Regions from separate parts of the Paenibacillus sp. 19GGS1-52 genome, predicted to be linked through region 4. Evidence: riboswitches for the same ligand, from Rfam matches in the RefSeq annotation. Region 4 holds a riboswitch; each other region holds the start of a gene.
What was found. A riboswitch is a leader RNA that binds a small molecule or an ion and turns the genes downstream of it on or off. The one in region 4 is predicted to bind cyclic di-AMP.
Positions count from the first base shown of each region.

Region 1 (3,142 bases), 640 kb from region 4:
GCTTGTTGAATATTCGCTAAAGTTAGGATGATTCTCATTGAAGAGCATTGTAAAGTATTTTACTAGAGTGGAATTTCAGAATTACCCACAGGATAAAGGGAATAAACGGACAGGGATTTATGCGTTACTCTATCTAATGTACATTGCTATGGTAATTTATTTATTTGGTTTATTAAAGTACAGGACGGATTATATAGATCGGTTCAGCGTAAATTTTTCAAACGAGCTAATATTTAAAATGGTGATCTATATATGTATTAGTATTCTCGAACTATCTCCGCTGCTATTCCTACTGAAGACAAGGAGGGAGAGGATACAAACTATCGGGTTAACCCCCTCAAACATAACATCTTCAATCGTTCTGGGTATTGTTGGTGGTCTACCGTTTACATATTGGCTTATTGGAGATCTAATCCTGCATAAGAGAAACTTACAGTTAGAAGGTGCAAACCTGTGGCTGGAGTTCTTGGTTATATTCATGTTCACTGCATTAACTGAGGAGTTAATATTTAGAGGATACATCCAGAGCCGAGTCATTGGCTTAATCAGTAATAAATATGCAGCGATCCTACTGATCGGAATATTATTTGCCTTCATGCACATTCCGTTTCAAATGAGTATGGTTAAGATGAACTTTATGGAATATTTAATTACTAATCGCATGTATATGATTCAGTTATTCTATATGCATATCTATTTTGTATATCTCTACACGAGAAATCATAATATCCTTACCCCAATAATAAGCCATGCGATTATAGATTACTTTCAAATCTATATGTGAGAACAAATCATCATGGCTTGGGCTGAAATCAATTTAATTACACAGCTGACAGATTGGTATTTGGCAAAGTGTTTCCTTGAGCAGCCATTTCTTCCCGCACGTGTCTAAGCTGTGCTTTCACCAGTGGTACACTTTTCTGGAGAATGGTGCTTATCTCAGGCAAGGTAAGCTTCATACCATACCACAGTGATTTTACAATCTGCTCATCCCAGGTCAGGTCTTTGGCAGAAAGGGATACTCGGCCTGCAGTTAGCTCTGCGCATTGACGAATACAGCTCCGGTACGCCAGAATGGGGAATAATTGAGGGTTCAATTCAGCCCGTCGGTATGATTTGTAGAGCTCTGCAAAGGTGCTGATCGTAATCTGCTCCGCATCCGTGGATGCTTCTAACAACAAGGTGCTTAGGGTGAGGACTGCACCGGAGTACTTTTGAACGTATTCGGTAAAGGTGGGGCTGTAAGCTAATTCTGTAGGTAATGGGTCTGGCATAGGGGCACGTTCCTTTCTGAATTCAAGAATTTATGCAACCCAAAAACCGCAGACAGAGGAGGACCTCTGCCTGCGGTTTTTGGGAACAGGCATAAATAAACCTGCGCAAAAGCGTGGCGGATCAAGGATCTCTCTCTTTACGCTTACGAGGTTAGCTGTCGGATTCGGACGGTGAGAGTCGCCCTACCTTAATGAGACTATAACAATATCGTCTCTTTTGGATTCACCCCAAGTAGACCCTGCGGCCTGATGGTTCCCCCGTTTCCCGCGAGGCGGGAATTCAGCGTGCATTCAATAATGATTTCAAATCGAATCATACCCTTTTAGGATTTTTTTGTAAAAAAAAAAAGCATTCTTTATAGTTCGATATTGCGCAAATTTCGGTGGAAGCAGTGACGGAAGTGATCCAATATATATATTTCATCAATTATCGGCCATTTTTCTCTAAAATGCGCCATTTCTCAATTTACAGGTCGTAAGTAGGGAAATTACCAGGATTAACCTTTAAGTTGAAATAAATCACAATACTAACGATTAATCGCTAATGGATATAAAGACGAGGAAATGAGCGAAAATAAGAGATTAGACCTCAAGTAAGCGTTACCTTTATTGTAATTAGTTTTCTTTAAGCATTATTTTGGCATCCTTCGTGTTTTACAAGCGATCCTGTCGGAGAGTATGATTACATCTGTTTCCACCGAGCTGATGTGAGAGTCGGAGTCGATTATGGAGTGAATAAGTGTAGTGTGACCGTAAGCATGCCGCAGAGGATGTCCTTTGGGGTTTTTTGCTGTTGACTTGGAGCATACTAATAAAACAATGTCATTACAACAACAAAACGGGAGCTGTCCATATTAAGGACAGCTCCCGTTTCTTCTTGCAAAATGAACTCATGTAATGAATGATTCAGCAGTTGAATTATTTACCTACTGTTTCGATAAGAACCTTGAGCTCAGGGAGGTTAAATCCCTTAACCACTTGATCTCCGGAGACAGTAACGGGCACGCCCATGAAGCCGAGCTGCTCAACTTCTTCCTGGTAAACGGTGCTGGTCATGACATCTCTCACTTCGAAGGAAACCCCTTGTTCGGTGAGTAGTTGTTTGACCAAATTGCAGTCGCTGCAGCCTGCTGTGGAGTAGACTATGACTTGCCCGCTCATGAGTTAACAGCCGCTCTGATAGCATCTTGCGTGATTTTCCAGTGGGAAGCATTCCAGCGGACCTCTGCATCCTCAAGGAGGAAGATTTGCGGAGATTCATGCTTAATGCCAAAATCCTCAGCGATTTGTGTAGAGACAGGGCGATCCTCAATGACAAGGACGATGGCTGCCGTAGTATCTGTATCTTTTAGAAAGGCCTCAAACTCCTGATTAGCCTTCGCGCTGATAGGGCAGGTAGTGCTGTGTTTGAAGAGCAGTTTCTTACCCGGTTGCTCAACATATTGATGCAGATCCTCCAGAGAATGGAGTTGTTGGATAGACAAAGTTATCACCTTCCTGGAATAGTTGTTTGCTAACAATTGTGTTGCTAGCAACTGTTATCATAATTGTAACATAGTTCAAAATTAAATCAAAAAAAGATTCTTCGCTGCTTGGATAAGCGAGCAGAAATGAGTAATGAAATGGCGTTGAAAAAACAGATGTCACATGCTAAGGTGAGGGGGATGGAAGATAGGTACACCTGTATTTAGCCACAGGAAAGGGAGTTCAAGAGTATGCAAAGGATCGCTTGTGTTACCGGTGCAGACCGAGGTCTGGGATTATTTATTGTACGTTGGTTACTGGAGAATCAGTTCTTTGTATTTGCAGGTCAATATATGGAAGATTCAGAACGACTGAATGCGCTTAAATCCCAATACCCAGATAAT
Region 1 is NZ_CP059724.1:6,453,944-6,457,085, reverse strand. Features, by position in the region: gene H1230_RS31790 (CPBP family intramembrane glutamic endopeptidase) at 137-784, shown strand; gene H1230_RS29600 (hypothetical protein) at 822-1,274, opposite strand; cyclic di-AMP (ydaO/yuaA leader) riboswitch at 1,401-1,570, opposite strand; gene H1230_RS29595 (glutaredoxin family protein) at 2,193-2,435, opposite strand; gene ytxJ (bacillithiol system redox-active protein YtxJ) at 2,432-2,758, opposite strand; gene H1230_RS29585 (SDR family NAD(P)-dependent oxidoreductase) at 2,990-3,142, shown strand, end outside.
Region 1: it holds a riboswitch for cyclic di-AMP, as region 4 does, so the genes downstream of both, H1230_RS29600 (hypothetical protein) here and H1230_RS01235 (resuscitation-promoting factor) in region 4, are expected to answer to the same signal.

Region 2 (3,142 bases), 2.5 Mb from region 4:
CTTCTGCACCCGGAGGAATATTCCTGCCCATGCTGGTCATTGGCGGTTTGATTGGTGTTATTTACTGCAAGCTCATGAACGGACTTATTGGCGAACCTGTACTTAGTGAGAGCAACTTTCTTATATTGGCTATGGCCGGATATCTCACAGCAAGCCTGAAGGCACCCATCACTGGAATTATCCTAATCACCGAAATGACTGGTTCATTCTCCAATCTTCTCTCTACTGGCGTCGTTTGCCTCACTGCTTATATGACCGCTGAATTGTTTCGTTCTTATCCAATATACGAAGTACTGTTAGAACGTTTCCTGCATCAAGGAAAGGGATTCTCTGCAACGAAAACATCAAGCAAAGTCATTCTGGAAATTCCAATTCATCATGGTTCACAGTTGGATGGCATTTTAATCAAAGAGTTTAAGTGGCCCCCACAATGCCTGATTGTTTCGGTGAAGCGCGGATCACAGGAAAAAATACCACATGGTGATTTTATTTTGCTTGCGGGAGATTATTTGACCATACTTACTGGTGATGAAAATGCTCCCTATATCAATGAATCCTTAAGTCAAGCCGCCAACATAGGCACTCTAGCTTAGGGTATAGGTTTCCCGTGGCAAATCATTGACAGAAATAATAGCCTTGTTCTTTTTCACCGGTTTGTTCCAATGTTCTTCATTACCCGGAAGATCATCGAACCATTCCGCATCATTGGGACAATCCAGTATCATGAATTTACCGTGCTCATTGTCTCTGGACTGATGATACTTAAGGTAAGCTTTTCCTTGACTAATTGCTAAAATCTCTATTTTTCCAGATGTATGACTCATAGATAAACGAACTCTTTTGCCTAGTCCGGATGTTCTTGATTTGGCTTCCTCCACAATTTGATAAACTTGTTCAAGTGGTAAAACAAAGTCTCGGTTGCCGGCAATTGGCCGGTTTACAAAGAAATAATAGGGTGTAACCCCAGCCCAGGAAAGACGGTCCAGCAGTTCTCCCAATACCGCCGGGTCATCATTTATACCTTTGAGGACAGGCGTCTGATTTACGACAATGGCACCAGCATCGTGAAGAGCTTTGAATCCTTTTTTGGCTTCAGGGGTTATTTCACGGGGATGATTAATATGCGCCATCACATATATTCTTTTTTCTTCAGTAGAATGAGTGCGAATCAGATCGAGCAGTTCTCCATCCTCATAAATGCGCATCGGATTAAATACCGGAATCTTGGATCCTAATCTAATAATCTTGACGTGTTCAATTCTTCGCAGACTTTCAATAATGAATTTGAGTTTGGGAGTCGAGAGAATTAAACTATCTCCACCCGTAAGAAGCACATTGTTAATTTCTGGATTTCCTGCGATGTATTCTAATCCTGGTGTGACATCAGACATCGCCTCTTTCACATCATTGCGAAATAAACGTTTACGAAAGCAATATCTGCAGTAGGCTCCACATACTTCAGATACAATAAGGAGCGCAGTCGTTCTATACTTATGCTGACAACCTGGCACAACATAGTTCGTATCCTCATCGGAGGCATCCCAGCGACCATATTCCTTTAGTTCACCCTCGTTAGGGATAACAAGCTTTCGAATGGGATCCTCCGGATCCTCCCAGTTGATCAATGAAAGGTAGTAATCATTCGCACGGAAAACAAATTTGTCCGTGATTTCTCTCAGGCTTACCTTTTCTAGTTCAGATAACATAGCAACTCTATTAATATCTGTTATATACTTCACCTTTTGCACGTACATCTCTCCTTTGTCTCATTGTATGAGAAAAGAGGGAGCCTTGAAGTCAAATGTCAAACACGCCAGCAGGGTCAAAAAAAGCACAAAAAGAGACCCTTAGCAAGGGTCTCTGGTTATTTAAATAACTACAAAGCAGACCCATCCACTACTGACGAGGTTAGCTGACGGACTCGGGTAAGATGGTACCCTACATTTCAAATGCTCAATGATTCGCCCCAATTGACTGGTTCCCCCGCTTCCCAGCTAAATAAACTGGAAATTAAGCGTGATTAAAGTATAACTCATAAAGTTTTAAAAAGTCAAAAATAAAGGTAAGGCTAGCATGACTGTTAAACATGTATGCCTCTTTACACACAGATTTGGCTATACGCAATCTTAATTCAAATAAGCATTACATTTATAATAGGCTATGAAATGATTGTCACTAAATCCCACGCTATTTCTCAATGCCTGCAATCCATGTACTAACCTTATCCTCATTACCGTCTACCCATGTCTTTGCTGCCTCTTCAGGAGACATTCCACCTTGAATATCTACCATAACCTGTGCCATATCCTCAGCGGTCCACTCAAATTGATCCAAGAAGGTATATACATCCGGCATGTCTTCCTTCAAACCTTTACGAGCCATAGTATGAATTTGCTCATCACCACCGTACACACCTTTGGGATCTTCCAAATATTTCAGATCCATACTGGCGAACATCCAATGCGGTGTCCAACCCGTAACTACGATCGGTTCATTGTTATCATAAGATTTCTGCAGCTCCTGTGCCATCGCTGCCGATGAACTTTCAAGCAATGTATAATCGTTCAGTGCATATTCGTCTAGAGCCTTCTCCGTTGCCATCATGATACCAGCACCCGGCTCAATTCCGATGATCTGATTTTTCAGTGAAGCCGCCATCTCAGGATTGTTTAAATCCTCAATGGACGTAATATCCATATAGGCAGGAACAGCAAGACCGACCTTTGTCCCATCCAAATTCACGCCTAAATCGTCAATGTCATTCCCGTATTTCTCAATATAAGAAGCATGTGTACTCGGCAACCAGGCAGCTACCATCGCATCTGCACTACCATCTGCGACTCCAGCCCACATCGGTCCGGCATCAACTTGTAGCATCTCTACAGTAAACCCAAGCTTCGACTCCAGTACTTCCTTCACTACATTCGTGCTAGCAATTTCTGAATCCCAAGCTACGTATGCGAGCTTAACCTTTTCATTCTTCCCAGATGACGTAGAACATCCCGTCATAGCAGTAACCAACAACACGAGTAACAACAATCCCAAGTTTTTCTTAATCATCATTTTCTTCAAGCAACAACACTCCTTATTCTTTTTTAGATTTCAGTACGTTCTGTGTCAAACGATCCAGCAAAATCGCGAT
Region 2 is NZ_CP059724.1:4,625,758-4,628,899, forward strand. Features, by position in the region: gene H1230_RS21615 (ClC family H(+)/Cl(-) exchange transporter) at 1-593, shown strand, start outside; gene H1230_RS21620 (KamA family radical SAM protein) at 585-1,754, opposite strand; cyclic di-AMP (ydaO/yuaA leader) riboswitch at 1,883-2,027, opposite strand; gene H1230_RS21625 (glycine betaine ABC transporter substrate-binding protein) at 2,188-3,063, opposite strand; gene H1230_RS21630 (ABC transporter permease) at 3,086-3,142, opposite strand, start outside.
Region 2: it holds a riboswitch for cyclic di-AMP, as region 4 does, so the genes downstream of both, H1230_RS21620 (KamA family radical SAM protein) here and H1230_RS01235 (resuscitation-promoting factor) in region 4, are expected to answer to the same signal.

Region 3 (3,142 bases), 3.1 Mb from region 4:
ATTGGGTAAGTTGGAAAAATAGAATAACAGCTCTTACGACCCTAATCATACGCAAAAAGCGGCTAGTTCCATTACTTCTGGAACTAACCGCTCGGGTAAACAAGCTTATTTGTTTAGATGATAAGGAACTGTTGCCACAACAATATCTTTTTGATTCATAAGATAAGTGCGGATGAAGATACTCGTCTGATTATGCAATATAGCTTGCCACCAGTGCTTTGTAATAAACTGCGGGATCAGGATCGTAATATGATCTGTTGTAGCTGTCTTCCATTCTACTGTATCAATAAACTTTATCAGCGGACGGATAACGCTGCGGTAACGGGAACGAAGAACAATCAGACGTACACCTGGGTCCCATTCCTTCCACTTAAGCTCCATCTTTTGAATATCTTCTTCATCAAAACCTACATAAACAGCAACTACATTATCTGTTAGCGATTTGGCATAACTGAGTGAGTGCAGCACGGCTCTTGTTACACCTGATACTGGAACAACAACTGTGCTTCCCTTGATGCAAGGTTTTTCTGTATCCATGCAAATACGAAGCTGGTCAGCAGTATTCAAATAATGTTGATGAATCCGATAAAATACGAACATAACTGCAGGTAGGAAAAGAAAAATCATCCATATACTCGTGAATTTAGTGATGATAAAAATTAGAGTAATCGTTAAGGTGGTCAACATGCCTACAGTATTGACGGCGAACTTCCCATGCCAACCCTGTGGCTTCAACTTAAACCAGTGCACCATCATACCCAGTTGTGATAACGTGAATGGAATAAAAACCCCAACAGCATACAAAGGAATCAATCCCCCTGTATCTCCGTGAAATGCAGCTACAAGCACGGCTGACAACACACCGAGAAAAATTATACCATTGGAAAAGCCTAGGCGGTCACCGCGAACCATAAAAGCATGCGGCAGGTATTTGTCTTTTGCGAACATAAAGGCAAGTAACGGAAAGGCAGAGTAAGCTGTATTTGCGGCCAAGAACAAGATTACCGCGGTGATGCCTTGAATGAAAAAGTATAATCCGCCACGTCCAAAGGTTGATTCAGCAATTTGAGAAATAACGGTAGCTTTCTCGTCCGGCATAATTCCATACCAGTAAGCCAAGAGTGTAATCCCTGTAAACATAGAACCCAAGATAATTCCCATCATCATCAACGTCTTGGCTGCATTTTTATCCGCAGGGGCTTTGAAATTTGGGATGGCATTCGATACAGCCTCTACCCCAGTCAGTGCTGAACAACCGGAGCTAAAAGCTTTAAGCAATAGAAACAGGCTGACATTAGACACTACAGTACCCATCTCTGGAATATTGGCATGAGCACCGCCTGTAGCATATTTAATAAATCCACTAATAATTAGCACAAAAATGGAGACGACAAACAAATAAACCGGAATGGCAATAAATGAAGCTGATTCTGTCACTCCGCGTAAGTTGACTATAGTTAGTAGAAAAATAACGGTTACTGCGATCAGAACAGAATGATTATGAAGATTTGGAAAGGCCGATGTAATCGCATCTGTTCCGGCCGAGGCGCTTACCGCGACTGTTAGGATGTAATCTACAAGCAGGGAACCGCCCGCTAAGAGACCTGTCGAAATGCCCAGATTACTTTTAGCTACGATGTAGGCACCACCGCCTTGAGGATAAGCAAAGATTGTCTGCTTGTATGAAAAAATAAGTATGGCCAGCAGACCCAATACGGCTAGTGCAATTGGCAATGAGTACCAAATGGCTGTGAATCCTGCTGCCACCAGCACAATCAAAATTTGTTCCGTTCCGTAGGCCACAGACGATAGCGCATCTGAAGACAGAACAGCCAGTGCTTTCACCTTGGATAACTTTTCATGATCGAGTTCGTTCGACTTCATCGGACGCCCGATCAATAGTCGTTTTACCTTGCTTACCATTGTAGAAACAGTTCCTCTCTTTGTGAGTTGAAACGGTATTACCGTGCGCCGTTTTCTTGGTGGATTTCATAAATGTAGGCACAAAAATAAGCATACGGAAATGATCCGCATGCTTATGCATGGTCATTATCCCACCTTTGCTTACGAGGTTAGCTGGCGGATTCGGGCTGTGGAAAGCCCTACAGTTCAGTCATGTTGACCTGTTCCGATTCACCCCTTTGACCCTAAGGGTCAAGTTTGGTTCCCCCGTTTTTCCTTCGGAAAATTCAGCGCATATTCAACTTCTCACAAGGTCTAATAATAGTCTACAAAGACCTTACAGTAAAGTCGTGAAAGAAATGAAAAAATAATGAAAAAACATCCAAATTGCGCAAATATGAGATCTGACACAGCACTTTCTTTCATTAGCTTCTATTATCCCAATGTCCCGCGTGTTTATGATTTTTTTTCTAATATATGTGACAGTTCGTCAAGCAATACTTAGTATGTTGAGATTTCAACCTCTTCTTCTGTCTCCGCTTCATTACTCTCACGTCCAGTCCACAGTAAAACAGCAATCAACACGAAGGCAATCAAAGCTAGCAAGGGGATTGTAATGAAGCCGAAAAAATTCAAATAATCCTTATTGCAGGGTACTCCGATCGTACAAGGTATTATTTTGCTGAGTGCAGGAATCTTTTGCTCTGCATAATGATATATAGAGATACTCCCACCAATCAAACTTAGAGGCAACACATAAGGAATAATCTTTTTATCTCCTCGAAAGGTAGCAATTCCAAGCAGTATTAGCTGTGGATACATAAAGATACGCTGGAACCAGCAGAGCTTGCAGGGCTCGTATTTCAGGACCTCACTCAAGTAGAGGCTGCCCGCAACAGCAATTAAAGAAACGAACCAGGCCAGATAGAGACAGTTACGACGGCAAAAAGAAGAGAATCTCGTCACTTTACTTCCACCACTTTAGTTGCGGCATCAATGTCTGCAGAAATAGCCTCAATATTAAACGGTGTCTCTGATTTAACTCCATTAATAAAGAGGGTCGGCGTATTGGTGACGGAAGTGTCACTTGCCACCTTAATATCTCTGTTCAATTCATCCGCATACGTACGATTTTCAATGTCCTTACGCAAAAGATCATAATCAATCGTTAGCTTTTGCTTCTCTGCTAAGCTAACAAGGAAATCAGCGGTTGCCCACTCTATATCTTCCTTGCCTTGGT
Region 3 is NZ_CP059724.1:3,386,124-3,389,265, reverse strand. Features, by position in the region: gene H1230_RS15905 (APC family permease) at 106-1,923, opposite strand; cyclic di-AMP (ydaO/yuaA leader) riboswitch at 2,047-2,205, opposite strand; gene H1230_RS15900 (disulfide oxidoreductase) at 2,404-2,868, opposite strand; gene H1230_RS15895 (DsbA family protein) at 2,865-3,142, opposite strand, start outside.
Region 3: it holds a riboswitch for cyclic di-AMP, as region 4 does, so the genes downstream of both, H1230_RS15905 (APC family permease) here and H1230_RS01235 (resuscitation-promoting factor) in region 4, are expected to answer to the same signal.

Region 4 (3,142 bases):
CCAATTCCTAGCAAATCCCCAAGTGCCATACGTCTCTCAGCCGCATTGGAGTTTACAAGCATCCCTGCCTCCATAAGATCTTCTATCCCAATAAGAATTGGAGCACCTTCAAACGAAGTATGAACATTCTCCAGCGCATGGCGTATAGCCTCAGGTGATGCGTTCTCTACCCCGATATCTCCTTTACGAGTTGCATCCTTCTCCGGAATGAAGGCGTGCTTACAGCCAGGTACCTTTGCAGAAACAATCTTGCGAATCCGCTCTCCGGCATGATCGGGGTCGGTTAATATAATAACGCCCCTGCGCTCCATTGCGAGCGTAATTTTAGCAATTACGGTACGATCTACAGCTGACCCGCCGGTCTCAATCGTATCTGCCTGTACTGCCCGTTTGATAGCTACAGTGTCGCTTTTTCCTTCCACGACAATTAATTCCTTAATCATTTACTTTCGTCCTTCCCAAAACGCAAAAAGAAGAGGATTCGCTCCTCTTCTTTTTGGCTAAAGAATGTATAAGTGATGAGCGGTAGCTCTGCGAACATTTAGTAATCATTTGCGGTTCCCTAATTATCTATCATCACTATAGCTTATTGACCGATATTTTGCAAAATTTCACGGGTTAGTTGAGCTCTGGTTTTACGGGTCCAATTACGTAAACGGTTCTTGATTTGCGACCGAAATTGCGGGCATGGCTTAGTGAATCATAATAGATATCAAGCTTATTGCCTTTAATTGCACCACCCGTATCTTCTGCACGGCGGAATCCTAAGCCTTCGATATAGACCCACCAGCCGATAGGGATTACATCCGGGTCAACAGCGATGGTCCGACCTTCCGTTACGCGTGTTCCGGAGGCTGTAAGGGTACCAATGCCGGGCTCTTCCCCTGAGTATGCCGTCATCGAGACATTCTTAATCACTTTTTTGTATTCAAAATCTACGCCTGCCTTACTTGTGACGTTGTTGCTGCTTACTTTGACTGATTTGGAGGAGGTTTTGGACTTCGCTTTGGGAGTAGTGGCAACGGCTACTACAGGTTTAGGAATGGCTTTGGTCCCTATGGCAATAATCTTGTCTTTGGTCACCGTCTGTACTTCCTTACCGATCATGCGCATAGAAGCGAGTTCTCCATCTTGGTAGGTCTTCTCGATATGCTGAATCATGACGCCTGGTTTGCCTGCCTGAGCCACTCTTACGGTACCCTTGTAAAGAGAGGGGTCTGCCGTCTTGATAACCCGGAAAGGTAAGCTTGTTGTCCGCTGGACAGTTTGTTTGTTAATGCGGACAATCTTAATTTCCATGTTAGCAGAAACTGTGGTGTCTAACGAAGGGAAAATCTTATCATTTGGGGCTAGGGAAATACCCGCTTTGCTGATCACCTGACCAATAGTATCTTCGGTCGAATACAGCGTTTTTGTTGCTCCGTCTGCAGTAAGGCTAAACTTCTGCGCACGGTTAATTACGATACGGTCGCCGTCTTTTATCTCATCACTTATGCCTGCGGATAATTCATCATGTGGCTGCAGCGAAATTTGTTCATTTGCCAGTACATCGCTAAGTAGCGATTCACGCGTTTCAAGCGTCTGTACTTGCCCGTCTATTACTAAAACTAATTGTTTGCTGCTCTGACCGTGTACGTACAGCAGAATTAATAGCGCGATAGCAATTGATATCACACCTGCAAGTAAAAGTACGCGTAGGTTTACCTGCTTCCACCGTAATGCGAAAGACCTGCTGGATGATTGCGAATCATGGGATACGTCTGGTTGGAATACGCCCATTCTCTCCATCCTCCTTACATAGCCCCGTCGTCCAAGCCTAACAAGATGACTGAATTTTTTCTGACGAAACTAGTTTGAGATTGCCACAGGATACGCCCGCATTGCACTAGCGTTTCCTGCTCATGGATCGCCTGCTCGGCACATTTACCACCATACCTGTTATATAACAGTATGCGAGGTACATTCACTTTATTCAAAAACAAAAAAAGCCTAAAAAAGGGTCACAGAGGACTCTTTCGTGGCTTCTCCGTTTATGAGAATACGGGAATGTTTATGCACGAGGTTGCCTCTCTTAATTTGCGCTTACGGGGTTAGCTGTCGGGTTCGGACGAAAGAGAGTCGCCCTATCTTAGGTCACCCGCTCACGGCGGTTGCCCTCAAATTCACCCCAAAGACCACGTGAAGAAATCAAATATTATCTGCGGCATTTCTATGCTGTACCCTATGTACGAACATGCGGCAAAGTAATATTGGTTCCCCCGTTCTCCATACGGAGACTCAGCGAGACGATCCATGAATCAATGGCTGTCACTATAACACAGACCACTGCACTGAAAAGATGATATCCTGTTTTGATGCATGTTGTAAAGGACGATTCAAGCACGTTTACGTAAATATATGGTTAAATTATTGTAATATTCGGCCGTTTTTATGTTAAAAAAGTTTAATATATCGATCATTCTTTATTTTTCACCGTTTTTGCTCCCGTTTTCAGACAATCCCAAATCGTTCCAGTGCGTTCGCATAGGTTATTTCTGCTATTTCTTCCCAACTAATCCCTTTTATCTCAGCCGCAGCCTCCGCTACCAGTCTCACATGAGCACTCTCATTACGCTTGCCCCGGAAGGGATGGGGAGTCAAATAAGGGGAGTCCGTTTCGATCAACAATCGGTCAAGTGGCGTCTGTGCAAGCACCTCTTTGGGGACTCTGGCGTTCTTAAACGTAATGGGTCCTCCGAAAGATAAATGGAACCCCAAATCCAGGCACATTTTGGCTGTTTCCCAACTTCCAGAGAACGAATGCATTACCCCTCCGACCTCATTTGCCCTTTCCTCACGTAAAATTCGCACCACATCCTCATGAGCATCACGATCATGGATACAAATGGGCATTTTCAGTTCTCGGGCCAGTCCAATCTGCTTGCGGAATACTTCATGCTGCACATCTTTTGGCGAAGTGTCCCAGTAATAATCCAAGCCAATTTCCCCGATAGCTACCACCTTTTTATGACTGCATAGAGAAGCGATCCAGTCGAGGTCCCCATCCTTCATGTCAATGGCATCCTGCGGATGCCAACCGACGGCGGCATAAATATTGTCATATGCTTCAGCTAGCTTCATCGTAGTTGGGATTGTCTCCCTA
Region 4 is NZ_CP059724.1:259,610-262,751, forward strand. Features, by position in the region: gene rnmV (ribonuclease M5) at 1-443, opposite strand, end outside; gene H1230_RS01235 (resuscitation-promoting factor) at 619-1,779, opposite strand; cyclic di-AMP (ydaO/yuaA leader) riboswitch at 2,064-2,293, opposite strand; gene H1230_RS01240 (TatD family hydrolase) at 2,491-3,142, opposite strand, start outside.